Regions from separate parts of the Solidesulfovibrio carbinolicus genome, predicted to be linked through region 1. Evidence: predicted binding sites of a transcription regulator. Region 1 holds the regulator's gene; each other region holds the start of a gene.
The links. The regulator sigma-54, encoded in region 1, starts transcription at its own class of promoters, with help from an activator protein. The targets are predictions, from matches to a motif close to CTGGCACGGNNNNTGCTT.
Positions count from the first base shown of each region.

Region 2: the regulator sigma-54 is predicted to act here: its motif matches at 7,402-7,419, upstream of C3Y92_RS03530 (PspA/IM30 family protein).
Region 3: the regulator sigma-54 is predicted to act here: its motif matches at 5,007-5,024, upstream of C3Y92_RS17500 (Flp family type IVb pilin).

Region 1 covers NZ_CP026538.1:2,703,927-2,713,751, reverse strand. Annotated here, with positions in the region: gene C3Y92_RS12205 (B12-binding domain-containing radical SAM protein) at 1-1,306, shown strand, start outside; tRNA gene C3Y92_RS12200 (tRNA-Ser) at 1,571-1,664, opposite strand; gene C3Y92_RS12195 (nucleoside deaminase) at 1,750-2,283, opposite strand; gene C3Y92_RS12190 (phosphoribosylformylglycinamidine synthase subunit PurQ) at 2,564-3,376, opposite strand; gene C3Y92_RS12185 (CTP synthase) at 3,551-5,182, shown strand; gene C3Y92_RS12180 (KdsC family phosphatase) at 5,393-5,929, shown strand; gene rpoN (RNA polymerase factor sigma-54) at 6,061-7,491, shown strand; gene hpf (ribosome hibernation-promoting factor, HPF/YfiA family) at 7,542-8,090, shown strand; gene C3Y92_RS12165 (PTS sugar transporter subunit IIA) at 8,091-8,540, shown strand; gene rapZ (RNase adapter RapZ) at 8,629-9,516, shown strand; gene C3Y92_RS12155 (PTS sugar transporter subunit IIA) at 9,776-9,825, shown strand, end outside.
Region 2 covers NZ_CP026538.1:777,574-787,398, forward strand. Annotated here, with positions in the region: gene pyrR (bifunctional pyr operon transcriptional regulator/uracil phosphoribosyltransferase PyrR) at 1-103, shown strand, start outside; gene C3Y92_RS03495 (flavodoxin family protein) at 230-883, shown strand; gene argB (acetylglutamate kinase) at 1,078-1,971, opposite strand; gene hslU (ATP-dependent protease ATPase subunit HslU) at 1,989-3,362, opposite strand; gene hslV (ATP-dependent protease subunit HslV) at 3,451-3,996, opposite strand; gene C3Y92_RS03515 (macro domain-containing protein) at 4,236-4,805, opposite strand; gene C3Y92_RS03520 (M16 family metallopeptidase) at 4,904-6,163, opposite strand; gene C3Y92_RS03525 (sigma 54-interacting transcriptional regulator) at 6,173-7,294, opposite strand; gene C3Y92_RS03530 (PspA/IM30 family protein) at 7,461-8,141, shown strand; gene C3Y92_RS03535 (hypothetical protein) at 8,271-8,522, shown strand; gene C3Y92_RS03540 (PspC domain-containing protein) at 8,509-8,877, shown strand; gene C3Y92_RS03545 (hypothetical protein) at 9,082-9,336, shown strand; gene C3Y92_RS03550 (PspC domain-containing protein) at 9,324-9,710, shown strand.
Region 3 covers NZ_CP026538.1:3,916,971-3,926,795, forward strand. Annotated here, with positions in the region: gene C3Y92_RS17475 (CBS domain-containing protein) at 1-162, shown strand, start outside; gene C3Y92_RS17480 (ArsB/NhaD family transporter) at 181-1,518, shown strand; gene C3Y92_RS17485 (hypothetical protein) at 1,529-3,898, shown strand; gene C3Y92_RS17490 (Flp family type IVb pilin) at 3,892-4,059, shown strand; gene C3Y92_RS17495 (Flp family type IVb pilin) at 4,488-4,655, shown strand; gene C3Y92_RS17500 (Flp family type IVb pilin) at 5,084-5,251, shown strand; gene C3Y92_RS17505 (hotdog domain-containing protein) at 5,361-5,747, shown strand; gene C3Y92_RS17510 (hypothetical protein) at 5,786-5,995, shown strand; gene C3Y92_RS17515 (EF-hand domain-containing protein) at 6,126-6,692, shown strand; gene C3Y92_RS17520 (sigma-54-dependent transcriptional regulator) at 6,930-8,336, shown strand; gene C3Y92_RS17525 (hypothetical protein) at 8,454-8,786, shown strand; gene C3Y92_RS17530 (lytic murein transglycosylase) at 8,921-9,825, opposite strand, start outside.

The DNA.
Region 1 (9,825 bases):
TGACGACAACTTCATCCTCAATTCCAAGCCTTCCTTTCTGCGGGCCGAACGCTTCGCCAAACTTGTACGGGACAAACTGCCTTGCATCCGTTTCGGATTTATGTGCCGATCCTCAGCCATCGACAAACGACTCATCAATAGTCTGAAGTCTGCCGGCTTAGCGGGTGTTTTTCTCGGTATAGAGTCGTTTTCCCAGGCTGTCCTTGATCGCTATAACAAGAAGGAGACCGTTGAGGGGCACATACGGGCCATTGCCGTCCTTAACGATCTGGACATAACCATCAATCCGGGGTTTATTTTCTTCGATCCCTGGACCAGCGCTTCCGAGATGCGGCAGACGATAAGCGTCATGAAGGACATCGATTTTCCATCACTGCAATCCATCAATTCCAAATTGACCTGCTATCGCGGAACGGCCATCGAACAACAGCTGGAAGAACTGGAGAAGCCAGAGACACGTCTGGGTATACGCGGCTATGCCGTCAAGGAAGCGCAAACTGCAATCATTATGGAGCAATGTTGCGACATATTTCAAAATCAGCTGCTTTCTGATCCTGATTATGTCGAATATCAGCATTGTCAGTATGTGTTGGGATCGTTGCAGCCTTTTTTTCTCAATACGCCTCAGGAATCGCTCTTTGTGTTGCATTATGCGCAATGCAAGACGCTGTGGAAGGCCGGAGACATGGCCGTTTTGCAGCGGATAGACGACTATTTGCGCAGTGCGAGCGCTCCGGGAGCGTCAGCCGGCGCTGTGCTGGACGCCCACTCCCGGGAGCGCTGGCGCAAGGGCAATGCCTGCGCCAAGCTGTTTTTCACCCTGGCGCAACCGCATCTGGTTCGCGCCGTGGCCGCCGGCTGCGCCGAGGAGGCCCGGCTGGCCGTACTGGCCTTTAATGTGCCCGGCGGGCACCTCGACATGGCCGGCCTGCTCGACCAGCCCGGCGCAAACGGCGGGAGCAACGACGTCACCATCGCCCAGGCCCTGGGCTATGCCTGGGATGCCGGCTCTATGGGCGGCTATCTGCGCCGCTTGGTCCGCAACAATGACGTCCAGGCCCTTGTGGCCCTCGTGGAGTCGGCCTGCCTGACGTTCAACTTTGCCGTCATTGAAGCGGTGGAACGCTGCCTGGAGGAAGCGGGCATCCCAGCCGCCGAATCCGTGGTGGACAGCCTGGGGCAGGCTAGGCAACTGTTTCGCTCCAGCTATCCCGAGTTTGTTTTGGCCCAGGCCCAATCGTCGATGTCGGTCGCCTCAAGGGTCAGGACGACAAGACCCATGGTCAACTCCTGTCCAGCCGATTAAGCCTTTCGATCAGGCCGAAAAGACCGACGACAAGGCAGGGTGAGGACGCAACAGAGCGTATCCATCGAAAACCTCCTTCAAGGGGCTGTCGATGGCCCGGCTACAACCCTGGGACATGGGGGCGGCGTAGAACCGCGGGGCGAGGGCGTAATTTTTATTTGCGGGAGAGGGAAGAGGTCGTGGGGCAGGCCGTATTGGGACGCAAGAAATCAGCGGCGTTTGTGCGTCGCTGGATATTGTAACTAGCTTGTTTTGTTGATCAATTGGCGGAGAGGGTGGGATTCGAACCCACGTGCAGGCTATTAACCCGCAACCCGATTTCGAGTCGGGCCCGTTACGACCACTTCGGTACCTCTCCGCACAGAGAGCTGGAAGGGAGTCGGCAAATTATCCTCGGCCCGGCTGGTTGGCAAGCATTTTTTCGCGTGGGCCGCAATCACGCCTCAACCCGCTCCACCGCGCCGCTTTTCCCGGAAAAAATCCCGCAACAGTCCGCCGCATTCCCCGGCCATGATTCCGGACACGACGTCGAAGTGGTGGTTGAAAAAGGGCAGGTCCGGGCCGGGCAGCCGGGAATCGACGACCCCGGTGCGCGGGTCGGTCGCGCCATAGACGAGCAGGCCCACACGGGCGTGGATCATGGCCCCCAGGCACATGAGGCACGGCTCCAGGGTCACGGCCAGGATCGTGCCCGGCAGCCGGTAGTTGCCGACCTTGGCCGCCGCCTGGCGCAAGACCCGCATCTCGGCGTGGGCCGTGGGATCGTTTGTGGTGATGGGCGCGTTGCCGGCCCGGGCCAGCAGTTCGCCGTCGGCGGAGAGCAAAACAGCGCCCACCGGCGTCTCGCCCAGAACCGCCGCCGCCCGGGCCTCGGCCAGGGCCAGGGCCATCACCGCCTCGAAATCCGGCCAGCCCGGCGGCGGGGCGGGCAGTTCGCCACAGGCGGCGTCGAAGCGTCTGACGGGAACCAGGGCCATGGCGTTTGTCCGGCTGGCGCACTCGGCAAGGGGAGCGCGGTAATAGAGGTTCTTGTTGAGGCGGCACGGTGGCCAGAAGTACAGGGCACACGGCTTTCTTGGTCGCCGGAAGGTCCGACACCATGGACGCGGCAACGCCTTTACAGGCCGAAATCTGGACGACGCTGCGCGTTTGGCGGCGGTTGCGACCTTGGCCAACGGCGTCCTGGGATGGGCAGCGGCAAAAACGGCCCGGCGCGGGAGGTCCCCGGCCGGGCCGTAGACTGGCGGAAAAGCCCGATCAGGCCCCGGCGCGCAGATAGGCCACGGCGTTTTCGAAAAGAGCCGTGCCCAGGGTCGGTCGCGCGCCCCGGGTGTAATCGGGGTGGTTGGTCGGATGGTTGAAGGCCTCGGGATGGGGCATGAGCCCCAGGATGCGGCCCGTGGGGTCGGTCAGTCCGGCAATGGCCTGGGGAGAACCGTTGGGGTTGGCCGGATAGTCCATGGTGACCGCGCCCGTGGCCGGGTCGGCGTACTGCAGGGCCACGGCGCCGCTGGCCATAAGTTCGTCGAGGACGGCCGGCTCCATGGGCACGAGCTTGCCCTCGCCGTGGCGCACGGGCAGGTCGATGACCGAAAGGCCCTTGGTAAACACGCACGGGCTTTGCGGGTTGGCCCGCAGCGTCACCCAACGGTCCTCGAAGCGGGCCGAGTCGTTGTTGGCCAGGCTCACCTGGCGGGCGAAGTAGGCTCCGCCCAGGGCCGGCAGAAGGCCGAGCTTGACGAGGAGCTGAAAGCCGTTGCAGATGCCGAGGATAAGGCCTCCGGCGTCGAAGAAGGCGCGCAGCTGGTCAAGAAGCGGTTCGCCTGCGGCGGTCTGGGCATGTTTCCAGCGCACGGCTGCGGCCTGGGCCGCGCCAAGGTCGTCGCCGTCGAGAAACCCGCCGGGAAAAATCAAAAAATTGTAGGCGTCGATCCTTGTCCGGCCGGCCACGATGTCGGAAAAGAATACGATGTCGGTAACATCGGACCCGGCCATGCGGGCGGCATGGGCCGATTCGACCTCGCAGTTGGAGCCGAAACCGGTGATCACGAGGGTGCGCACCTGGGGCATACGGGGAAATCCTCCCAAGGGTTCCTTGAAAAATTGCTTCCGAAAGCTTACTTTGCGCGGCTGAACATACGGGGCCGCACCGGCCGCGTCAACCGCGCCCGGGCCAAAGGCCTGGCGGTGGGCGCATTCCGCCGGGGTCGCCGGGACGGACCCGTGAAACAAGGACGGCATGCCATGAAGACCAAGTTTATTTTCGTTACGGGAGGGGTGCTGTCCTCCCTGGGCAAGGGACTCGCCGCCGCCTCCATCGGCGCGCTGCTCCAGGCCCGGGGACTCAAGGTCACCATCCAGAAACTCGATCCCTACATCAACGTCGATCCCGGCACCATGAACCCGTTCCAGCACGGCGAAGTGTACGTCACCGACGACGGGGCCGAAACCGACCTCGACCTCGGGCATTACGAGCGCTACCTCGGCGTGCCCATGAGCCAGAACAACAACTTCACCTCCGGGCGCATCTATTTCAGCGTCATCCAGAAAGAGCGCCGGGGCGACTACCTGGGCGGCACCGTCCAGGTGATCCCCCACATCACCGATGAGATCAAGCGTTCCATCCTGGGCGTCGCCACTGACGAGGATGTGGCCATCATCGAAATCGGCGGCACGGTGGGCGACATCGAGGGCCAGCCCTTCCTGGAGGCCATCCGCCAGCTGCGCATGGAACTGGGCAAGGAAAACGCCCTGTACATCCACCTGACGCTGGTGCCCTACCTGCGCACGGCCGGGGAGGTCAAAACCAAGCCCACCCAGCACAGCGTCAAGGAACTGCGCTCCATCGGCATCCAGCCCGACATCATCATCTGCCGCAGCGAAGTGGATCTGGCCCGGGACATCAAGCAGAAGATCGCGCTTTTTTGCGACGTCGATGCCGACGCCGTGTTCACGGCCGTGGACGTCAAGAGCATCTACGAGCTGCCGCTGCGTCTCTATGGCGAGGGCGTGGACCAAAAAATCGCCATTTTGCTGCGTCTGCCGGCCAAAAACGCCGAACTCGAACCCTGGCGCGACCTCATGTACCGCCTGGAAAACCCGGTCGGCACTGTGTCCATCGCCATCGTCGGCAAGTACGTGGACCTCAAGGAGGCCTACAAGAGCCTTCACGAATCCCTGGTCCACGGCGGCGTCCACGCCGGGGTGTCGGTCAATTTCGTTTACGTCAACTCCGAGGAGCTGACCCGGGAAAACGTGGCCGCCACGCTTTCGGGCATTGACGGCATCCTCGTTCCCGGCGGTTTCGGCTCGCGCGGGGTGGAAGGCAAGATCGCCTCCATCGAATACGCCCGCACCAAGAAGATCCCCTTCTTCGGCATCTGCCTGGGCATGCAGTGCGCGGTCATCGAATACGCCCGCAACGTGCTGGGCCTGGACGGGGCCAACTCCGAGGAGTTCGACCTGACCACGCAACATCCGGTCATCTACCTCATGCGCGAGTGGTACGACTTCCGCACCCAGACCATCGAGCACCGCGACCCGACCAGCGACAAGGGCGGCACCATGCGCCTGGGCGCCTATCCCTGCGTGGTCGCGCCGGGCACCAAGGCGGCCGCCGCCTACGGCGCGTCGGAAATCTCCGAGCGCCACCGCCACCGCTACGAGTTCAACAAGGCCTACGCCGGCAATTTCGAGGAAGCCGGCTTGGTCTTAAGCGGCCTGTCCCCGGACGGCGAACTGGTCGAGATGGTGGAGCTGCCCGACCATCCCTGGTTCCTGGGCTGCCAGTTCCATCCCGAATTCAAGAGCAGCCCCATGCGTCCGCATCCGCTGTTCCGCGAGTTCGTGGCCGCGGCCAAGCGGCACAAGGGCTAGACGGCCCAAGCGCAAAAAGATGGCTCGGTCCGGGGAAGGCGGCTTCTCCGGACTTTTTTTGGGCCAAAGGGCTGCATGGCTTGGCAAGGCTCTAAAAACGTTTATCTTCTGGTCATGGTGCGATTTTTGGGCTAGATTGCGCCTGTCGGCGGCCAGGGTAGGGCGTTGCTTTTTCGCTTCGCGGCCGTCGTATCGCAAAGGGAGTCTATTATGTCCGAAGACGCCAAACTGGCCATTGCGCGCGCCCGGGACGTGGAGCTGCTGGTGCTCGACGTTGATGGGGTCATGACCGACGGCGGCATCTACGTCGATGCCCGGGGCGAGGTGATCAAGCGTTTCCATGTCCACGACGGGTTGGGCATCAAGGCGGCCCAGGCGGCGGGACTGGCCGTGGCGGTCATAAGCGGCCTGGACAGCCCGGCCGTGGCCGCCCGGATGCGGGAACTGGGCATCGAGGAGTACCACCCCGGCCACTACCGCAAGGTGGGTGTGCTGGAAGGCATTCTCGCCCGGGCCGGGTTGGCCCCGCATCAGGCCGCCTTTCTCGGCGACGATTGGGTGGACGCCGGCCCCATGGAGCTGGTCGGGCTGCCCATGGCCGTGGCCGACGCCCAGCCGGAGATCCTTGATCTGGCCTTGTGGGTGTCGCGGCGCGGGGGAGGGCAGGGCGCGGTGCGCGAGGCCGTGCGTTATATTTTGGCCGCCAAGGGCCGGTTGGAAGCCGCCTACCAGTGGTTCCTCGGCTGAAGGCCGATAGTGCCGATTGCCACAAGGCTTCAATTGTGGCATGGTTTTTGTTGGGCGGGGTGGCCCTCGTCCGGGCAAGGCCCACAGACAATTCCCGATAACGTCAACGACATTCGAGCACGGCGGTAAGCATGGCCCTGGAACTGCGGCAGCAACTCAAGCTTTCCCAACAGCTGGTGATGACCCCCCAGCTGCAGCAAGCCATCAAGCTCTTGCAGCTGTCGCGGCTGGAGCTGCTTGAAAGCGTGCAGCAGGAGCTTTTGGAAAATCCTCTTCTGGAGGAATCCGTCGAGGAGGACCGCCAGCCCGAACGCGTCATGGTCGAGGACAACAACGGCCCCACGGGAGCCGACGCGGCCATCGAAAAGGAACTGCTCAAAAACGCCGAGTGGGACGACTACCTTGGCGATTTCGCCAGCACGAGCAAGCAGTCCCTGTCCCGCGACCTGGAAGTGCCCGAGGAGGGCATGGCTTTCGACGCCCGTTTGGCCTCCAAGCCGTCCCTCGACGGCCACCTCGGCTGGCAGATGCACCTGTCTAATTTTACGGCCAAGGAAGTCGAGATCGGCGAGACCATCGTCGGCAGCCTCAATTCCTCGGGCTATCTGCGGGCCACGGTGGAGGAAATCGCCGGCATGGCCAACGCCGACCCGGCCCATGTCGAAAAGGTGCTCCACCGTCTCCAGCGCTTCGATCCCGTGGGCGTGGCCGCCCGCACTCCCAGCGAATGCCTGCTCATACAAATCGAGGTCTACGGCTATGACGATCCCATCCTGATCGAACTCGTTCGCGAGCATCTCGAAGACCTCGAAAAGAAGCGCTACAAGCCCCTGGCCAAGAAATTTCACCTGACCATGGAAAAGCTCAAGGAATACCTGGAGCTGATCCAGACCCTCGATCCCATGCCCGGGGCCAGCTATGGTTCGGGCGACCCGATCTACGTCAGCCCGGACGCCTTCGTCTACAAGTACGGCGAGGACTTCGTCATCCTGCTCAACGAGGAGGGGATGCCGCGCCTGGGACTCAACATGTCCTACACCGACGGCAGCCTGCCGCGAAACGACAAGGACAAGGACTACCTCCAGGATAAGATGCGTTCGGCCATGTGGCTCATGAAGAGCCTGTACCAGCGCCAGCGCACGCTTTATAAGGTTTTGGAGAGCATCGTGAAGTTTCAGCGCGGCTTTTTCGAGGACGGCGTGACCCGGCTGCGGCCGCTGATCCTCAAGGACGTGGCCGACGACATCAGCATGCATGAGTCCACCGTCAGCCGCATCACGTCCAACAAGTACGTGGCCACGCCCCACGGCATTTTCGAGCTCAAGTTCTTTTTCAACAGCGCCCTGGAGCTCGACGACGGCGGCACCGTGGGTTCCGAATCGGTCAAGGCCATGATCAAGCGGATTATTTCCGGCGAGAACGCCAAGAAGCCCATCAGCGACGAGGCCATCGCCGACATGCTCAAAGACGAGCTGCAAATCAACATCGCCCGGCGAACCGTGGCCAAGTACCGCACGGCCATGGGAATCGAGTCGTCGTCGAAGCGCAAGGCGGTTTTCTGATGCTTCGGGCCGGGATTCCGGCCCCTCACCACGCCAGCCTGGAGGATTCTATGAACATCACCTTTAATTTCAAGAATTTCGAGCCGTCTGACCATTTGCGCGATTATGCCAGGAAGCGCTTTGAAAAGCTTGGCAAGTACACCTCGTCCACCGACACCTCGGAAGTCCAGGTCAACCTGGCCGTGGAAAAGACCCGGCAGATGGCCGACGTCATCTTCCTGGCCGACAATATGCATATCTCGGCCCATGAAACCTCCGAGGACATGTACTCCACCATTGACCTGATCCTCGACAAGATCGAGGCTCAGGCCAAGAAGTTCCGCGAGAAGCAAAAGGACCGCCGCCGCCAGACCGTGGAGCAGGTCCGCATGGACGTCATCAGCATCAGCGAGGACGCCGCCGGCGGCCGCGTGCCCACCATCATCGAAACCGACGAGTACCAGCCCAAGCCCATGGCCGTGGAAGAAGCCGCCATGCAGCTTGAGGCCCTCAAGTACGAATTTTTGGTGTTCATCAACTCCGAAACCGAACGGCCCAACGTCATCTACCGCCTGCGCAACGGCGACTTCGGCCTCATCGATCCTGGAACGGGCGCTTAGATGCGGTTAGAGGACTATCTCCAGCCCGAGTTCGTCATCGGGAATCTTGCGTCGGAGTCCAAGTCCGAAGTGTTGGCCGAGCTCGTGGCCCCCATCAAGAAGCAGTGGCCCGATTTTGACGCCAAACGCGCCCATCAGGTGCTGCTCGACCGGGAAAACCTCGGCACCACGGGCATCGGCGACGGGGTGGCCATTCCCCACGGCAAGATGGAGAGCCTCGAACGCATCGTCATCGTCGTCGGGAGAAGCCTTGCGGGCGTCAGCTTCGATGCGCTGGACTTCAAGCCCTGCCGCATCTTCTTCCTGGTGCTCGCGCCCGAGCATGTCGCGGGCCTGCATTTGCGCATTCTGGCCCACATCTCGCGGCTTTTGTCCGACGAATCCTTCCGGCGGGCCTTTTTGGCCGCCGAAACCGACGAGGCCTTGCGGCAGGTGCTCGCCGCCGCCTAAGGCTGCCTGAAAAAACGTTTCCCGCGCGTTTGTCGTCACACAAACGCGCGGGAAATTTGTTAAGCCCTTGGGCCGGAAGGTGAATGCCATGGAACATGCGGCCAGGGAACTCCCCGTCGTTATCTTGACCGGCCTGTCCGGGTCCGGAAAATCCACAGCCCTTCGCGTCTTCGAGGACCTGGGTTTTTTTTGCGTGGACGGGTTGCCGGTCAGCCTCGTGCCCAAGCTCATGAGCCTTTTCGACGACAAGGGCGGCCAGCGCTACAAAGGCCTGGCCCTGGGCATGGACGTGCGCCAAGCCGACCTCGACACCGACTGGGGCGCGACCCTGGCCGAGGTGCGGCGCAAACAGGACCTCACCCAGATCATCTTTTTCGAGGCCGACAACGGCGAGATCATCCGCCGCTACGCCACTACTCGCCGCCCGCATCCTTTGGAAAGCGCCGAGAGGGGCCTTGAGCAAGCGGTCGTGGCCGAGCGCGAACGCATGCGCCCCCTTCGCGACGCCGCCGACATGGTGCTGGACACCACCCATTTCACCATCCACGATCTGCGCCGCAAGCTCCAGGAGAAATGGGCTTCCATCCGGCCCACCGCCGGAACCCTCAAGGTCCACGTCATGAGCTTCGGCTTCAAGTACGGCCCGCCCTCCGAGGCCGACATGGTTTTCGACCTGCGCTTTTTGCCCAATCCCTATTTCAACAAGGAACTGCGCGAGCGCACGGGCAAGGAAGCGGCGGTGCGCGATTACGTCCTGGCCGAGGAACCGGGCCGGGAGTTTTTGCGCCGGCTGACCGAATTTCTGCTCTATCTGCTCCCGCTGTACGCCAAGGAAGGGCGTTACCGCCTGACCCTGGCCTTTGGCTGTACCGGCGGCCGCCACCGTTCGGTGGCCGTGGCCGAGTCGGTCTTTGACACGCTCTCCAAGGCTGGCTACAATATCTCCCTTGAACATCGGCACATTGAACGCGGCTAGGCCGCAGGTCTTAAGCGCTACGGCAACGGGGGTTGCCGGCGAGAGCGGCGGGGCGGTTTACCCGGCCCAGGGGCTTTCGCTTTTGGCGATGGCGACGCCATCCCGGCTGGTCGCCTTGCCGGCCCGGCAGTCTCGTTCGCGGATGATTATCGTGTGAGATCTTGGGCTTCCGCGCGGCGTGGCCGGGACGGAAGCGGGATGCAATGCCGACGGTCTCAAACCGTCAAGACGGGGGCGACATGCTCCGGGATGCCTGTCTATGAATGCCGAGCCCCTCAAGGACGCGCCCGTTGGCGTGGTGGTCGTCAC
Region 2 (9,825 bases), 1.9 Mb from region 1:
GGCCGATTACGTGGGCAAGCGCGTGCACACCGAACCCGGCGAACAGGTGGACGTGGCCGTGGCCGAGCTCGACGGCGAGGACGGCGTGCTGCTCATGGAGTAGATGGAGTAGGGCACTTTTCGGGAACGCAGTACCCCGGCGGAGCCTCTGTACCGTTTCGGGAAGCCATTGCCACGCTTCCGCAAAAGACGTATCCGGCGGTCATATCTTCCTGAGGAGAAAACCGCCATGACGATACTCGCCATTAACGGCAGCCCGCGCAAGAAATGGAACACCGCCCAGGTCCTGCAAAGCGTCCTTGACGGCGCATCAAAGGCCGGCGCGGCCACCAAGCTTGTTCATCTCTACGACTACGACTTCAAGGGCTGCATCAGCTGCTTTGAATGCAAGCGCATCGGCGGCAAGAACTACGGCCGCTGCGCCGTCAAGGACGGCCTGACCCCGCTTCTGGCTGAAGCCGCCGAAGCTGACGCCCTGGTCATCGGCACGCCCGTCTACTTCGGGGCCGAAACCGGCGAAACCCGCTCGTTCATCGAACGGCTGCTGTTCCCCTACCTGACCTACACCCCGGGCTACGCCGCCATCTTCCCGCGCAAGATCCCCACGGCCATGGTCTATACCATGAACGTGCCCGAATCGGTCATGGAAGAGCGCAACTACGGCCACATGACCGGCCTGGCTCAAGGATTTATGAGCCGTACCTTCGGCGCCTGCGAAGTGCTCACCGTCAACGACACCTACCAGTTCGACGACTATTCCAAATACCTCTGCACCGTCTGGGACGCCGAAGCCAAGGCCAAACGCCGCAAGGACGTGTTCCCGCAGGACTTGGCGAAAGCGTTTGCTTTGGGTGAGAGATTGGCGGCGGGGTTTAAAGAGTAGGACGATGGACTATAACAGGTCGGAATAAGAAGAAGAAGCCTCCGGCGGCCAAAGGGGTGACCCCTTTGGAATCCCTCCTGAAGGCGAAACGGGGGTGACGGTGCAACGTCACCCCCGTTAACTCTCGCCTATCAAGGGGGTCCGGGGGGGATTATCCCCCCCGGCCGCCGGAGGCCTCTTTTTCTTCCTCTCCCCTAAGCCTGGCACCGCTTGCAAATAATCTCGGTGCCGATGCCGGAGCGGGTGAACAGTTCCAGGATGATGCAGTTCTCGACGCGGCCGTCGAGGATGTGGGCTTTTTCCACGCCTGCGTCCACGGCTTCCATGCAGCAGCTGACCTTGGGGATCATGCCGCCGACCAGCACGCCCTCAGCCATGGCCTGGGAGGCTTCCTTGATGTCCAGGGACGAGATCAGCGTCTTGTCCTTGTCCAGGACGCCGGAGACGTCGGTGAGAAGCACCAGCCGCTTGGCCCCGAGGGCGGCGGCCACGGCTCCGGCCACGGTGTCGGCGTTGATGTTGTAGGTCTCGCCGTCTTCGTCGACGCCCACCGGCGCGATGACCGGGATGAATCCCTGGGCAAGGAGCGTGGTGATGAGCTGGGTGTTGATGCCGGTCACTTCGCCGACCTTGCCGAGGTCGATGATTTCCGGCGGCGCGTCGCCGCGTTCCAGCACCATTTCGAGCTTGCGGGCGGTGATGAGCCGGCCGTCCTTGCCGGACAGGCCCACGGCCGAGCCGCCCTTGAGGTTGATGAGGTTGACGATGTTCTTGTTGACCTTGCCCACGAGCACCATCTCGACCACGTCCATGGTGGCGTCGTCGGTGACGCGAAGGCCCTGCTTGAACTGGCTTTCGATGTTCAGCAGCTTCAGCATCCGGCCAATCTGCGGGCCGCCGCCGTGGACGATGACGGGATTGATGCCGATGTATTTGAGCAGGATGACGTTGAGGGCGAAGCTTTCCTGGAGCTGTTCATCGACCATGGCGTGGCCGCCGTATTTGATGACCACGGTCTGGCCGTAGAAATTGCGGATGTAGGGCAGGGCTTCCAGCAGCAGATGCGCCTTGGCGTGTTCGCGGTTCATTGTCGCTCCCTGGGAGATTAGAGAATGTACCGGGACAAATCCCGGTCCTCGGCCACGTCGGCGAGCTTTTCGCGCACGTAGGCCGGGTCCACGACCACGGTTTGGCCGCCCTGGTCCGAGGCGGCAAAGGACAGGTCGGATAGAATCTTTTCCATGATGGTGTAAAGCCGCCTGGCTCCGATATTCTCGGTGTCCGCGTTGATGCGCTGGGCGAACTGGGCCACTTCCCGCAGCGCCTCGTCGGTGAATTCCAGGGTCACGTTCTCGGTGGCTAAAAGCGCCTTGTACTGCACGGTGAGCGCGTTTTGCGGCTCGGTGAGGATGCGGTGGAAATCCTCGGCCGTCAGCGCCCGCAATTCCACGCGCAGGGGAAACCGGCCCTGCAGCTCCGGCACGAGATCGGACGGCTTGGAGAAGTGGAACGCGCCGGCGGCAATAAAAAGGATATGGTCGGTCTTCACCATGCCGTACTTGGTGTTGACCACGCAGCCTTCGACCACGGGCAAGAGGTCGCGCTGCACGCCCTCGCGGGACACGTCCGGCCCCTGGCCGCCGCCCTGCCGGCCGCAGATCTTGTCGATCTCGTCGATAAAGATGATGCCGGTCTGTTCCACGCGTTCCCTGGCCGTCTCGGAAACCTTGTCCATGTCCACCAGCCGGTCGGACTCTTCCTGCAGAAGCACGTCGTAGGCCTCGCGCACCCGCATGGTCTTGGTCTTCTTGCGCTGGGGAAAAGCTTTGGAGAACAGGTCCTTGAACTGGCTGCCCATCTCTTCCATGCCCGGCATGGACATGATCTCCACCTGGGGCGAGGGCATGGACACTTCCACGGGCACCATGCGGTCGTCGAGCTTGCCCTCGCGCCACAGCTTGCGCAGCTTGTCGCGGGTGGTCAGGCCTTGTTCGCCGGCCGGTTCGGCCGGGGCCTCGATGGCGGCCGGCATGGGGATGGGGCCGTGGGACGGACGCTGGGATTCGGGCAGCAGCAGATCGAGCAAACGCTCCTCGGCGGCCTTCTCGGCTTTGACCCGCACCCGCTCCAGCTCCTCCTGGCGCACGAGATTGACGCCGATTTCCATGAGGTCGCGGACCATGGATTCCACGTCGCGGCCGACATAGCCGACCTCGGTGAACTTGGTGGCCTCGACCTTGAAAAAGGGCGACCCGGCCAGCCGGGCCAGCCGCCGGGCGATCTCGGTCTTGCCCACGCCGGTGGGACCGATCATGATGATGTTTTTGGGCGCGATCTCGTCGCGCAAGACCGGCTCGATCTGTTGGCGACGCCAGCGGTTGCGCATGGCGATGGCCACCATGCGCTTGGCGTCGCGCTGACCGATGATGTATTTGTCGAGTTCCGAAACGATTTCACGCGGCGTCAGGCTGGCGTGCATGGGTGCTCCTTGGTGCGGCGTCCGCGAAAAGCGCCTTGGCGCTTTCGCCGGTAAGTCACGAAAACCATTCTTCTTCTACTATACGCGATTACGCAGGCTTTTCCAGCGTCTCCACCACCAACTGGTCGTTGGTGTAGACGCACATTTCGGCGGCGATGGCCATGGATTTTTCCACGATCTCCCGGGCCGACAGTTCGGTGTTGCGCAACAGCGCCCGGGCCGCGGCCATGGCGTAGGGGCCGCCGGAACCAATGGCCGCCACGCCGTCGTCCGGCTCGATGACGTCGCCTGTGCCGGACAAAATCAGCACATTGCCGGCGTCGGCCACGATCATCATGGCCTCCAGACGCCGTAAATACTTGTCTTTGCGCCAATCCTTGGCCAGCTCCACCGAGGCGCGCACGAGATTGCCGCCGAATTCCTCCAGCTTGGCCTCGAAACGCTCAAAAAGGGTGAAGGCATCGGCCGTGGCCCCGGCAAAGCCGATGACGACCTTGTCCTTGTACATCCGGCGCACCTTGCGCGCGGTATGTTTGACGGCAATGGCCTGGCCCAACGTCACTTGGCCGTCGCCGGCCACGGCCACGCCGGCCTCGGTCCGCACCGCCACAATCGTCGTTCCACGTAGTTGCATCGTGAGTTTGCCTCCGGCGGCTGGGGGAAGGAACCCTTTTTTGAAAAAAAGGGTTCCTTCCCCCAGACCCCCATCCTCCCCAAAAACTTTCAATGGGGGGGTGTACTTTTCACCAACTATGGGTCGTATCAGCCGAAAATCTTCTCTCGGGCCTGCCGCCCGCCGACCATCCCCCCTCCGCACGACCGTCCCCAGGTCGGGAGTCCGGGGGGCTGAGCCCCCCGCCCGCCGGAGGCATCCTACTCTTCCGCGTTCCCGCCAAATAACGCATCCGCCGCCGAACGCCAGACCCCAAAAGCCGCCTGGCCGTGCAGGTACATGCGTGCTTCCCGCAGTCTTCCGCCCCTTAGCGCCTCGGCCATAACGCCAAGGGCGATGGGCGAGGCCAAGTGGACGGGGTAGCCGTAGACGCCGGTGGACACGGCCGGGAAGGCTATGGTGGCGAGGCCGTTTTCCACGGCGCGGTTGATGGACTCGGCGTAGGCCGAGCGCAGGGCTTCGGGTTCGCCCATCTCGCCGCCGCGCCAGATGGGGCCGACGGTGTGGATGATGTGGCGCGCGGCCAACTCGAAGCCGGGGGTGATGACCGCGCCGCCGGCCGGCAGGCTGCCGATGCGGGCGATGATGTCGCGGCAGGCGGCGGGCAGTTTCGGGCCGGCGGCGCGGTGGATGGCCCCGTCCACGCCGCCGCCGCCGGCCAGGGCCGAGTTGGCGGCGTTGACGATGGCGTCGGCGTCGTCAACGGTGATGTCGCCTTCGATGAGGCGAAGGCTCCCTTGGCCGATGGCGTAGGCGGCGTGTCCGGGCATGGGGAACACCTCCGGGGCGTGGTCTTGGGACGGGCGGTTTCCTGTTGTGATACCGAACGCTGCAAGAAGACCGGCGTGTTTTCGAAGCGTCGCCGGGTTTAGGGCAAGGCGGCGGTCGGCCCCATGACGGCCAATCCGGCGCTGCCCGGCGCAAAGGCCGCCTTGGCGGTGCGGGCGATGTCGTCAGGGGTTACGGCGTCGAGGCAGGCGGCGGTTTCCTCAAGGGGGATGGAGCGGTTGAACAGCAGGATGTTGCGGGCCAGGCGCATCATGCGGTTCTCGGTGGATTCCGCGCCGAGGTAGAGTAGGCCCTTCAAATGTTCGCGGGTGTGGTCGAGTTCCTCGGCCGTCACCGCGCTGTCGGCCACGGCGGCCAGTTCGGCGTTGACCACCGAGAGCAGCTCGGCCGTGCGGTCCGGGTCCACGGCGGCCTGGATTTCCAGCAGCCCCACGTCGGCCAGGCCGTTGACGCCGGCGTAGATGGAATAGGCCAGCCCGCGTTTTTCGCGCACTTCCTGAAAAAGCCGCGAGGACATGTTGCCGCCAAGCAGCGTGGCCAAAAGGGTATGGGCGAAGCGGTCGGCGCTGATGTTGCCGACCGAGGGGTAGGACAGGATGACGTGGTTTTGTTCCCAGTCGCGCCGGGCGGCCAGTCGCGGCGGCGTGTAGGCCCCGGCGGCCGGCGCGGGCGCGGTCTGGACTTTTCGCAGCGAGCCGAAGGCGGCTTCGGCCATTTCGGCCAGGGCGTCGTGATCAAGCGCCCCGGCGGCGACCACGGTGATGGCCTCGGGATGGTAGGCGGCGCGCCGCCACTTCGCCAGGGCCTCGGCCGTGACCGCGCCCACGGACTGGGGCGTGCCGGTGATGGGATGGGCCAGTCCTGGATCGGCCCAGGCGGCGGCCCAGAAGTCCTCGTGGATCTTTTCCTCGGGCGTCTCCTCCACCATGGAGATTTCCTGAAGGATGACGGCCTGCTCCCGGGCCAGCTCCTCGGGGTCGAGGAGCGGACGCAAGACGATGTCGCTTAAAATGTCAAACGCCCGGGCCAAGTGGGCGTCCATGACGCGCACGTGGAAACAGGTGGCCTCGCGGGAAGTAAACGCGTTGGAAAGCCCGCCCAACGTGTCGAGTTCCTTGGCGATGGTCAGGGCGTCGCGCCTGGCCGTGCCCTTGAAAGCCATGTGCTCCATCAAATGGGCCATGCCTTCCTGGCCCGGGGCCTCGTGGCGCGAGCCGGCCTCGATCCAGATGCCGAGACTGGCGGTTTTGGAAACGGGCATGTGTTCGGTGACGATACGGACGCCGTTGGGCAGCCTGTCGGCGCGGATGCGGCTGTCGGATTCGGTGATTTGGCGCATCGCCTGGGGCTACGGGGCTTTGGACGCGGCGTCAAGAGCGCCGGCATACTTGCGGTACAGCCCCCGGAACTGGTGATAGCCAAGCCCGAGAAGCCCGGCCGCCCGGCGCTGGTTGCCGCCCGAACGCGCCAAGGCGCGGCCGAGCAGCGCGATTTCCAGGGACGCCACGGCTTCGGTAAAGTTGGGGAGGGGAGAAGATAGGGATGCCTCCGGCGGCCAGGGCGCTGCCCTGGACCCGTCGGGGGGGATCATCCCCCCCGAACCCCCTGGATGGTGGGAAAGGGAGGATAAAATAGAAGAGGCCTCCGGCGGCCAGGAGGGGGGCACCCCCTCCTGGACCTCCCGGGCGGGGGACAGGGCGGCGAAGGGGTCTATTTGTATGGCGTCGATGCGTGAGGAGGGGCAAGCCAGCACGACGCGTTCGACCACGGTCTTGAGTTCGCGGATGTTGCCGGGCCAGGGGTGGGCGGCAAGAGCGGTTATGGCGGCCCGGGAAAAGACCGGCGGCTCGGGCCGGCCAAGCTGGGCCGCGAACCGGGCGGCGAACCGTTCGGCCAGATACGGGATGTCGCCATGGCGCTCGCGCAGGGGCGGCATCACCAGCACGCAAAAGGCCAGCCGGTCCAGGAGATCGGGCAAAAGCCGGCCCTTGGCCACGAGCCGGCGCGGATCGACGTTGACGGCGGCCACGATGCGCACGTCCACGGCCACGGGCTGGCTCGATCCGATGCGTTCGATATGCCCGTATTCCACGGCCCGCAGCAGCTTGGCTTGGACGGCCAGGGGCGCGGCGTGGAGCTCGTCCAGAAACAGCGTGCCCCCGTCGGCTGCCTCGAAACGCCCGACCCGACGCCGGGAAGCGCCGGTAAAAGCCCCGGCCTCGTGGCCGAACAGCTCGGATTCAATCAGCGTTCTGGGCAGGGCGGCCAGATTGACCGGCACATACGCCCGGTCCCAACGCGGGGAATGGTAGTGCAGCCGGGCGGCGGCCAGTTCCTTGCCCGTGCCGCGTTCGCCGACGATAAGCGCCGGACGGTCGATGCTGGCGGCCTGGGCCACGGCCTCCATGCAGGCCAGAAAGGCGTCGGACTGGCCCAGGGCCTCGGCCAGCCAGGGGGCGTCGGGCGTCATGGCGGTTTTCTCCAGTTTTGTGGCGAAAAATACCAATGTTTGGCGAGAACTGCAACGGCCCTATTTCGCCATCTCGGTCAACATCCTGAAAGTACGACAGGAAATATCTGGCACGCTCCCTGCTTTACGGCAGGCATCACGGCGCAGCCGCGCCAGGAGGAACGCCATGGGTATTTTCAGCCGCTTCCGCGACATCATCCACTCCAACATCAACGCCATGCTCGACAAGGCCGAGGAGCCCGAAAAGCTCATCCGCCTCATGATCCAGGAGATGGAAGAAACACTGGTGGAACTCAAGGCCGACTGCGCCCGCACCATGGCCCAGGCCGCCCGCATCGCCCGCGAACACGACATGCTCGCCGCCGCCGCCGGCCGCTGGGGCGAAAAGGCCGAGCTGGCCGTGGACAAGGGCCGCGAGGATATGGCCCGGGAGGCGCTGCTGGAAAAGCGCGACCTCGAAGCCCGGGCAAACGTCGTGGCCGGTGAACTGGCCGCCGTGGAAGGCCTGATCGAAGCCTGCCGTGAAGACATCGCCACCCTTGAGGAAAAGCTCGCCTCGGCCAAGGAACGCCAGCGCACGCTGCTGGCCCGCCATATGCGCGCCACCGGCCGCAAGCGCATGCGCGAAGACGTCTCCCGCGCCGACTCCAGCGAAGCCCTGCAACGCTTCGAGGCCTTCGAAGCCCGCATCGACCGCCTGGAAGCCGAAGCCGAACTGAGCGGCACAACCGCCTCGCGACGCCGACCGACCGAAGACCAAAGCCTTGACGCCCGCTTCGACCGCCTGGCCGCCGACGAAGACGTGGAACGCGAACTGGCCCAGATCAAATCCCGCCGCGCCCAGTAGGGCGGAGAGGGAGGAGACGGAGGGGGAGGCCTCCGGCGGCTGGGGGCCTGAGGCCCCCAGACCCCCCACCTGGAGAAAAGGGAAACGTCGCGGCCCCGAGACGGATACGCTGTTGCAAAAGGACAAGCAGTGCTGGAACATACAGTTTATATCGGCCACGTGCCGCTGGTGGTCAAAATCCTTCTCGTGGTCGCGGCCATCCTCGTGCTGCGCCAGTTGCGCCGCCGCGACGACCGGACGCGCGGCCGCGACGAGGAAGCGGCCATGGCCGTGGTGGACGAGGTGCGCGCCGGTCTGGCCCGCCTGGAAGAACGCCTGGACAACCTGGAAACCCTGCTGCCGGAAGCTTCCGGCAAACGAGGCGGACATGAGAAGCCGTAACGACGATTTTCCCGGACGCCGCAAGCTCTACCGCTCCCGAAACGGCCTGGCCCTGGGCGTGTGCCGGGGGCTGGCCGACTATCTCGGCTTGCCGTGCTGGGTGGTGCGGGCCTTTGTGATCGTGCTGTTCGTGTCCACCGGCTTCACGGCGGCGATTCTCTACTTCGCCGCGGCCTTCTTCGTGCCCCTGGCTCCCGAAACGGGGGGGGCCGAAGACATCGACACGGGCCGGCTCGGCCGGGCGGCAGCCGACGTGTCCCGCCGTTTCAAGGACTTGGACGCCCGGCTTTCGCGCCTGGAGTCCCATGTGACCTCACGGGAGTATGATTTCGACCGCCGGCTCGGACGGTCATAAGGCGCAAACCGGGCCTGGAAGGCCCTTGTGCGGCGGTCGGTTCCTGGGCTAGGCTGCAATCGACCCCGGCATGGCCGGCGATGCCCCCTCGTGTCGCCGTGGCCCGGCCGCTGGTCCAAGCTTTTTGAATCGCCGGCATCACGGCCGCCAATGAATGCGGCGCAAACCGCAAAACCTCGCCTGATCCGGCCCGGAGCCGCATTTATGATGGGACTGCTTTCTTCTCTGGTGGTGGCCGGGGCGACCCTGGTCGGTCTGGTGATTCTTGGCGTGGTGTTTCTCATCGGCGTGCGCCTCATGCGCCCGGCAGGCCGGGCCGCGCCCGGCGGCGACGCCGACGAGGTCCGGCTGCTCCAGGAGATCCACCGCAGCCTGGAGCGCCTGGAATCCCGGGTCGACACCCTCGAAACCGTGGTGCTGGACGCCCGGGCCAAGGGGCGCGGCTCATGCGACACCTAAGCGAACTCGACTGGCGGCGGCTTTACCGCTCGCGTACCGGGGCCGTCCTTGGCGTGTGCAAGGGGCTGGCCGCCTTTCTCGACGTGCCCGTGGCCGCCGTTCGCGCCGGCGTCGTCCTGCTGACCCTTTCCGCCGGCGTGTGGCCCGTGGTCGCCGCCTACGTCATCGCCGGTTTCTGCCTCAAGCTGGAGCCGGCCCTGCCCCCGGACTCCGAGGCCGAAAGCGACGCCTGCAACGCCTATCAGGCCGACCGCAAAGCCGTCCTGGCCCGGCTGCGCGACCGGGCCGAGCGCCTGGAGCGGCGGGTGCGCCGCCTGGAAGACCACATCACCTCCCGGGAATTCGACTTCGACCGCCGCCTGTCACGGCCCTGACCCCGCGCCCCTGGAAAATACAACAGTATTTCCAGGGCCTCACGCGGTGCTCGGAAGCTTCTTGCGAGGGAAAAAGCCCCTTTTCGAGGCTCGTGGCCAAGACGAACCGCAGACG
Region 3 (9,825 bases), 1.2 Mb from region 1:
GTCGTCACCGTCTCCCCGGACGACACGGTGTTCGCCGCCGAGGCCTATTTCGCCGAAGGCCGCCACAACGTCCTGCCCGTGGTCGACGCGACGGGCCGGGTGGTGGGCGAGGTCACCCGGCGCACCATTCTCGTGGTCCTGGCCGGCTCCTGCGGCCTGTAGCATCCCGGAGGCCCGCCCATGTTCTGGATCGCCACCGCCATTTTCGTCGGCGCCTATGCCGTCATCGTCTCGGAAAAGATCAACAAGACCAAGGTGGCGCTTTTTGGCGCGGCGCTCACCCTGGCCGCCAAGGTGCTCACCCAGCACGACGCCTTCCACGACGCCGACCTCGGCGTGGACTGGAACGTCATCTTCCTGCTCATTTCCATGATGATCATGGTCAACATCATGACCAAGACGGGCGTGTTCCAGTACGTGGCCGTGCGCGCCGCCAAGATCGCCCGGGGCGAACCCTTCGCCATCATGGCCATCTTCGCCGTGGTCACGGCCGTGGCCTCGGCCCTGCTCGACAACGTCACCACCGTGCTGCTTTTGGCCCCGGTGACGTTGCTGGTGGCCAAGGAACTGGAAATCGACCCCGTGCCCTTTCTCATCACCGAGGCCCTGGCCTCCAACATCGGCGGCACGGCCACGCTCATTGGCGATCCGCCCAACATTATGATCGCCTCTAAGGCCGGTCTGGACTTCATGGACTTCATCGTCCACCTCGCCCCGGCCATCGTCGTCATCATGTTCGCCTGGATGTTCGTCTGGAAACTCGTCTTCGGCCAACGCCTGCACGTGGGCCCGGCCCAAAAGGCCCGTATCCTGGCCATGGACGAGGGCGCGCTCATCCGCGACCCGGCGCTGCTCAAAAAATCCGGCCTGATCCTCGGGCTGACCATCCTGGGCTTTACCCTCCACGGCTTTCTCGGTTTCGAGCCGGCCACCATCGCCCTGCTCGGGGCCTCGACGTTGTTGCTCGTTTCCGGCGAAGACCCGCAAAAGGTCTTCGAGGACGTGGAATGGCCCACCATTTTCTTCTTCATCGGCCTTTTCATCATCATCGGCGGCACGGTCAAAGCCGGGCTCATCGAGGTGTTTTCCCAAAAGGTCATCGCGCTGACCCACCCCACCAAGGACTCCATGCTTGTGCTGTCCATGGTCATGGTCTGGTTTTCCGGCATCGCCTCGGCCATCGTGGACAACATTCCTTTCGTGGCCACCATGAATCCGCTTCTGGCCGAGCTGGCCGAGAAGGTCCTCGGCCCGGAAACGGGCCTCACCGGGCCTGCCCTCTACACCCACCCCACCATGCTGCCGGTCTGGTGGTCCCTGGCCCTGGGGGCCTGCCTTGGCGGCAACGGCACGGCCATCGGGGCCTCGGCCAACGTCATCGTGGTCGGGCTGTCGGAAAAGGCCGGTCACAAGATCACCTTTGCCCGCTTCTTCAAATACGGCGCGCCGGTGACCCTGGGGACCATCACCATCTCCATGGGCTACATCTACTTGCGCTACTACGTCCTTGGCTGGTAGCCGGCAGACCATGAACGACGCCATGCGGCCCGCCGGCCGGTTTCTGGCCGGGCTGGCCCTGTGCGCCCTGGCCGTCCTGGCCTTTTGGGACGTGCCGCGAAGCGGCCCCACGGCCAGCGACGACCTGACCTACGAGCGTGCCGTGCTCGAAGGCCGCATCGGGGCCTTTAGCGCCGAGCTGGCCGCCGGCTCGGGCCGATTCCACCACTATCTCCACGTGGGCCTGACCAGCCTTGCCTACCGCATGGACAGCCCGCCCCTGCGCCGGGCCGTGGCCCTGGCCGGATTTTTGGGCGTCATCATTGCCCTGGCCGCCCTGGCCGCCCGGCTGTCGCGCCGCCCGGAACTGGGCGTCCTCGTCGCCGCCCTGGCCCTGGGCCTGTATCAGGACAACTGGCACCACAACATCCTGACCGCCTATCCCCTGGTCTTCGATTCCGGGATGCTCTGCCTGCTTTTGGCCGCCTACGCCCTGGCGCGCCGGGCCGAGACCGGCCGAGCACGTTGGCTCGTCGTGGCCAACCTCGCTCTTTTCCTGGCGTTTTGCCATTTCGAGGCCTTTGTCGCCTACGTCCCGATCCTGGCCGGCCTGGTCTGGCTGACCACCCAGGGCGGCGCGCGGGAGCGGGCGCGCGCCCTTGTCCCGGCCTTTGCCGTGCTGCCGGCCTACGCCGCCGTCTACCTCGGCTACCGTCTGGCCCACCCCAGCCAGTACGCCGGCAACGCCCTGGACCTCACCAGCCCGGCGGCCATCCTCAAGACGGCCTGGGCCTACAGCCTCCCAGCCCTGCCCCTGGGCGGGTTTGCCTTCAACCTCGAATACGTCAACCGCTTCCCGCAATTCTCCAAGGCCTACGTCCTGTCCTTTGGCCAGTACCTGTCGGAGCTTGCCGCCAACTTGTCCCTGCTTGCCCCGGCCTGGGTCGCCCTGGGCCTTTTGGCCGGCGGGCTGACCACTTATTGCCTGGACCGGGCCGTCCGGGCGCGCGTGCCCTGGCTCACCTGGCTTCTGTGCGCCTTTGCCGTGGTCTGCCCCAATGCGCTCATTGCCCTGTCGCCCAAGTACCAGGAGCCGGCCGCCTCGGGGCTGGCCTGGTATGTGACCACCACCTTTTCCTTCTACGCCGTGGCCGTGCTGCTGGCCCTGGCCGCCCTGGCCCTGGCCGGGCGGCTGCCGGACAAATCCCGGCGCGTCGTCGCCGCCCTGCTCGGCCTGGCCGTGGGGCTGGCCGCCTTGGTCAACGCCTCGGTCAACGCCTCGGTGCGCGACTCCAAGATCGCGGCCGGGGCGCGCTGGCGCGTGGCCGCCCTGGCCTGCCAAAGCCGGCTCATCGCCGGCCTGCCCGAGGGCGCGCGCCTTGTCGCACCGGACCTGTTTACCGCCGTCAACACCGAACTGGTTGGCCCGGACTACTGGCCGGCCTATTTCCGCGCCCAGGCCGGCCGGGGACTGATCGTGGCATCGGGGCTGGGCGAGGCCGATCCGGCCAAAACGCCGGTTTACCTGCTGCGCCGCCTGTCCGGCCCCCTGGACCGGGACACGGCCCTGGTCCTGGCCCGGGTGACCGCGTTGGGTCCGGCCCCGGCCGATCCTTACGCCGCCGCCCCGGACGCGCCCACCCTCCTGGCCGGCCAGGCCGTTGTCGCCATGGACGCGGCCAACCGCTTTTATGACCTCGTCTTCCGCGACGCCTCGGGCTGGCGGGTGGCCCCCCTTGCCGTCGGCGGCGGCCGGTATTCGCGCACCGACATCGCAGGCGACGGGCTTTTGCCGGCCTCCATGGCCAGGGTTGCGGCCCACAGCCTCGCCACGGGCGAGGCCGCGCCGGTTTTCCTGCGCTTTGGCCCGGGCTTTTCCGCGCCCGAGCGGTCCGTCACCGGCGACGTGGTCTGGGCCGGCGATACGGCCGAACTGGCCCTGGTTAACAACACGTCCGAGGTAGCCCGGGTGACGCTCGCCGCCACGGCGGCGGCCCCCGCGCCGGTCACGGTGGCCTGGGGGGGGGCGCTTATGCCGGACGGCGCGACCATTGACTGTTCCGCCCTGGTCACGCCCCTGTCTTTGCCCCTTACCTTGCCGCCGGGCCGCCACGTGCTGCTCTTTCGCGCCCTGCCGCCGACCGGCGCGGAAAAAACGCTTGGGCCTCATCAACGCCCGGCTCGTCCCGTCATCCCCCGCGCCCTGACTCCATTTTTCCTAGACCGCTCGCCGTCAAGTCCACGGACCGACGACGCCCCGAACCGTCTCCCCTCAAAAAAGTCCATCATGGCAGCATGTTCTTCATTCTCTCTGTTTTGGCACACCCCATGCTCTATCCCTTGGCAAGAGACGCGCAGGAACCCAAAACAACTTTACATACCAGGAGACACGCCATGCTGACCGCCATCACCCAGTTCATCCGTGACGAAGAAGGCGCCACCGCGGTGGAATACGGCCTCATGGCCGCCCTGATCGCCGCCGTCATCATCACCGCCGTCACCTCCATCGGCACCAAGCTCACCGCCACCTTCACCGAGATCGCCGGCAAGCTGGGCAGCTAAATTTCGCCTGCTTCGCGAAGCCAAAGGGCCGTCCCGGGCAAGGGGACGGCCCTTTTCGTTTTGGCTGCCGGGCCAGCCGCCAGGACCAGCCGACCCTGGAAAGGCCAAGGCGCATGACCGGCTCCTGCGTATGCCAAGCCGCCTCGCCCAGGGTCCACCGCCTCCCGGCTGTTGTCCCTGGTTGCGCCGCGTATCGTCCAACCGGCACGGCCAAGCCGGCCGACACCCCCCAGACCCCGACGACTCCATTTCTCCTGGAACGGCCCACGCATAATCCACGCGCCATGGCCCGGCTTGGCCTCATCAAAATTTTACATCAGTCTTCTAAGGGCGTTACCAACAATGCACACCTTGGCACGCACCCTGCTTAAGGAAAGGCAAGAGACGCGCAGGAACCCAAAACAACTTTACATACCAGGAGACACGCCATGCTGACCGCCATCACCCAGTTCATCCGTGACGAAGAAGGCGCCACCGCGGTGGAATACGGCCTCATGGCCGCCCTGATCGCCGCCGTCATCATCACCGCCGTCACCTCCATCGGCACCAAGCTCACCGCCACCTTCACCGAGATCGCCGGCAAGCTGGGCAGCTAAATTTCGCCTGCTTCGCGAAGCAAAAGGGCCGTCCCGGGCAAGGGGACGGCCCTTTTCGTTTTGGCTGCCGGGCCAGCCGCCAGGACCAGCCGACCCTGGAAAGGCCAAGGCGCATGACCGGCTCCTGCGTATGCCAAGCCGCCTCGCCCAGGGTCCACCGCCTCCCGGCTGTTGTCCCTGGTTGCGCCGCGTATCGTCCAACCGGCACGGCCAAGCCGGCCGACACCCCCCAGGCCCCGACGACTCCATTTCTCCTGGAACGGCCCACGCATAATCCACGCGCCATGGCCCGGCTTGGCCTCATCAAAATTTTACATCAGTCTTCTAAGGGCGTTACCAACAATGCACACCTTGGCACGCACCCTGCTTAAGGAAAGGCAAGAGACGCGCAGGAACCCAAAACAACTTTACATACCAGGAGACACGCCATGCTGACCGCCATCACCCAGTTCATCCGTGACGAAGAAGGCGCCACCGCGGTGGAATACGGCCTCATGGCCGCCCTGATCGCCGCCGTCATCATCACCGCCGTCACCTCCATCGGCACCAAGCTCACCGCCACCTTCACCGAGATCGCCGGCAAGCTGGGCAGCTAAATTTCGCCTGCTTCGCGAAGCAAAAGGGCCGTCCCGGGCAAGGGGACGGCCCTTTTCGTTTGCCGAGCGCCCGACATTTTGGCATCCCGAAAGGACAGGAGACCGCCCCATGGACGTCAACACCCACCAGCGCATTGATCCCGGCCTGTGCGGCCGGCCCGAAATCCTGGGCGAAGGCCTGGCCCGGGTGGCCTTCACCGCCCTGCCGGCCATGGCCGCCGATGACCGGGGGCTTGTCCACGGCGGCTTCCTCTTTGGCCTGGCCGACTACGCCGCCATGTTGGCCATAAACGACCCCAACGTGATTCTTGGCGCGGCCGAGGTCCGCTTCACCGCGCCGGTGGTGGTCGGCCAGACGCTTGTGGCCGAAGCCCGGCTCACCGAAACCGCCGGCAAGAAACGCTTCGTCGCCGTCACCGTGCGCCGGGGCGAAGACGCCGTCTTCACCGGAACCTTCACCTGCTTCGTGCCGGAAAAACACGTGCTGGACCGATAGCGCCGCCCACGGGAGCTGGCCCAGCCAGGAGGAACGCCATGAGCTTTGTGCTGCAAAAGCCGTCTCCGGCCGCCGAACAGCCCCGCTTCGACTGCATCTTCTGCAACCGCCCGGCCCTGGTTTCCTCCGAGGCCGGACGGGCCGACGAGGCCCGCATTGTGGAGGTCTTTTGCCGTCACTGCGGTTCCCGCAAGACCATGGCCACGCGCAAAAGCGCCGACGGAACACGCTGGGAACCAGCCGACTAAACGACGCCGTCGCCGTCGCCTCGGCCAGCATGTTTTTTTTTTCGCCGGAAAAGCCCGCTCCCCCTGCCCAAACGCCCGGCCCTGTGCTATGGCTGGCCCTGACCGCCAACCACCGCCAAGGAGGGATCCCATGAAACGCGCCTTGCTCAAGCTCGCCGTGCTCTTGACCATGCTGGCCCTGGCCGGGACGGCCCATGCCTGGAAAAAACCGCCGTTTAAAAATGTCGATAAAAACGGCGACGGCGTCATCATCTTTGAGGAGATCGTGGTCTTCAATTCCGGCCTGACCATGGAAGTCTTCGCCGTCATCGACCTCAACAAAGACGGCAAGATCGACCCGGCCGAATACGCCGCCATGGGCGGCAAGACCGCCAAGGGCAAGGCGGCCAAGCCCTGGTGGCGCTGTTCGTCCAAGGAAGGCTCCCTGCTCTACAAGCAGGGCACGGACCTGCTTGTGGCCGGCAAGAACGCCGAGGCCGCCACGGTCCTGCGCCAGGCCCTGACCACGCCCCTTTGCGTGGATTATTTGAGCTACGCCTACTACAACCTCGGCGTCGCCTGCATGCGCCTTGGCGACGACGCCTGCGCCAGGGCCAACCTGGAAAAGGCCCGGGCGCTCAACGTCAACAACACCGTGCCCGAGAACAACTTCGGCCTGGAAGGCTGGCCCCGCAAGCCCGGCGTGGTCGGCAAGTAACGCCCCACGCTCCGCGGCGGCCCGGGGCAGGCTCCCCGGACCGCCGCGGCAAGGCCTGCGCCGCCCGTGGTGGCGATCCGCCCGCCGACACGAACTCCCCCGCCCCGCCCAAACCCCGCAGCCGGGCGCCCCGTCACGCCGCCTGGCCGCGTCGCCAAGCCGCCTCTTGACAGTTCCTGGCCGCGTGGTCATCCAAAAGGGCGAGCGGCCGCATAGCCGCGCGCTCCGGAGGACTCCTTGGGCAACGTGCTCATCATTGACGACGATCAGACCATCCGCGACGCCCTGGCCCGGGTCGTGGACCGCCTGGGCCATACCCCCACCCTGGCTTCCACCCTGGCCGAAGGCCTGCTGCGGGCCGGCAAGGACGACGTGGACGTGGTCTTTCTCGACGTGCGCATGCCCGACGGCAACGGCCTCGACGCCATCGCCGACATCCGCCGCTCGCCCTCACACCCCGAAGTCATCGTCATCACCGGCTGGGGCGACCCCGACGGGGCCGAGCGGGCCATGCGCCAAGGGGCCTGGGAGTACATCGAAAAACCCCCCACCGTAAAAACCATGACCGCGCCCCTGGTCAGCGCCATGGAACACCGGCGCGGCCGGGCCAGCGCCACCACCGTCTTCCATTTTCCCGGCATCCTCGGCGGCAACCCCGCCCGCACCGCCTGCCTGGAACAGGCCGCCCGGGCCGCCGGCAGCGACGTCAACGTGCTTTTGACCGGGGCCACCGGTTCCGGCAAGGAGCTCTTCGCCCGGGCCATCCACGACAACAGCCCGCGCCACGCCGCCCCCTTCGTGGTGGTGGACTGCGCCGCCCTGCCGGCCACCATCGTCGAAAGCGTGCTTTTTGGATCGGAAAAAGGCGTCTACACCGGCGCGGACCGCCGCCGCGAAGGCGTGCTGCTGCGCGCCCACGGCGGGACGCTGTTTCTCGACGAGGTGGGGGAAATGCCGCTGTCGGTGCAAAAGGCCTTTTTGCGCGTGCTCCAGGAACGCCGGCTGCGGCCGGTCGGCGCGCTGGAAGAAGTCCCCTGCCGCTTCCGACTGGTGGCCGCCACCAACCAGGATCTGGAATCCCTGGTCAGGCAGGGGCTTTTCCGCGAAGATCTGCTCTTTCGCCTCCAGGGCGTGGGCATCGAGCTGCCGCCCCTGGCCGGACACCCGGACGACATCCTGGAACTGGCCGCCCACTTCGCCGCCGAAGCCGCCAAGCGCCAGGAGCTGACGCCCAAACCGCTGTCGGACGACTTTTCCCGGGCGCTTTTGGCCTATCCCTGGCCCGGCAACATCCGGGAGCTCAAAAACACCCTGGAAGGTTGCCTGGCCCTGGCCCAGGCCGACGACGCCCTGCTCCCCATCCACCTGCCCCTGCACATCCGGGTCCTGGCCGCCCGCAACCGGGTCGTCGGCCGGGGGGCCGCAGCCGCGCCGCCGCCAACCGAGCCGATCCTGTCCGACCTGCCCGCCGCCGCCCTGCCCACCTTCCGCGACTACCGCGACGGCCGCGAAGCCCGCTACCTGCGCGAACTGGCCGCCCGCCACGGCGGCGACATCGGCCGGATGCTCGACGTCTCCGGCCTGTCGCGCTCGCGCCTCTACGCCCTGCTCAAAAAGTACGCCATCCCGGCCGCCCGGGCCTGAGCCGCTTTTTTCGCCAAGGCTAAAGACCGCCCCCCCGGCCTCCGATGAGTCGTAAAAGGGGAATAGCGCCAGTCGGCAAGGACGCCGGCCGAGCGCCACCCCAGGCGGCGGGGCTCCGTGAAGTATCTGCTCATCTTCATCGTCATCATCGGCATCGTGACCTACATCTTCCTTGGCGCGCCAAGCCCCAAGGAAGAGGACGCCCACGTGGCCGACCGCCGCGAACAGGTCTGGGAACGCATCGCCTACCTGGAACACCGGCGCCGCGACATGCTCGCCGAGGCCCGCACCAACCAGATGGCCACCGGCCCCAACCGCAGCCGCCTCACCTCGCGCGGTGCCTACTACGCCGGCTACCGCGACGGCTTCAACCAAGGCTACTACCAAGGCAGCTTCCTCTCCGCCGACCGCAAGCCTGACCCGCTATTTTTCAAGGTGCCGAATCCGTAGGGGAAATGGGGAGAGAAAGAGCGGGAAGATGCCTTGGCGGCCGGGGGCCTCAGGCCCCCAGACCCCCCGAATGGGGAAAGGCGCAAAGGGGTTTCGGCGACGAAATGCCTTCTGCGCTTTTCGCGGACGCGGCCCTAGCCGCCCAGGCGCGCCTTGAGGCGCTCAGCCACCGTGGTCACGGCCAACACGTACAACTCGCTGTGATTATACGCGTAGACCACCTTGTCGCGCTGCTCGCTGGTCATGCCCGGAACCCAGCCGTGGCCGCGCAGATAGCTGGCCACGCTGACAATGGCATCGGTCGGGGTGAACAGATCCAGCACCCCGTCATTGTCGCCGTCAACGCCAAAGCGCAAGGCATTGGACGGCATGAACTGGCAGATGCCGATGGCCCCGTAGATCGATCCCGGGATGGTTCCCGGCCCCTGCCCCTTGGCCTTGGCATAGCGCAAAAGCGCCGCAAGCTCCCGAAAACCCCACTCCGACCGGTCCTTGGCCGCCCAGTCGGCATAGGCCGAACGCTCGGCGTCGCCGCGAAGGGTCTTCATATAGGGCGCGATCTGCCCCAGCCCCGAGGCCCGGGCCAGACTGGCCAGGACGCTCAGCGCGTCCTGGTCGCCGAGATACGTGCCGAGCTTGGTCTCCACCATGAGAAAGGCGCAGATCAGCTCCGGCGGCGGGCCAAACTCCCGCTGGGCCCGGTCAAAGGCAGCCCGGTTCTCCCGGATGTAGCGCACCCCGGCCTCGATGCTGGCCGGCGTCAGGAACTGACGGTAATTGCTGGCTTCCAAGGTCTTCTTGGTGGGCGCGGGACGCGGCTCGAACTGCTTGCGCACCATGGCATCGACCTTGCGGGCCATGATCGAGGGTTCGTAGTCCACCCCGGCCCCGGCAAACACCCTTTCCACAAAGGCCCGGTCCAGACCGTCGGCGGCCAGACGGTCCATAAGCGGCTGCCAGCCGGCGTCCACCCCGCCGTGGGCCGCCGCCAGCCAGCCCGACACCAACACCAGCGCCAACGCAAAAGCGTATCGTTTCA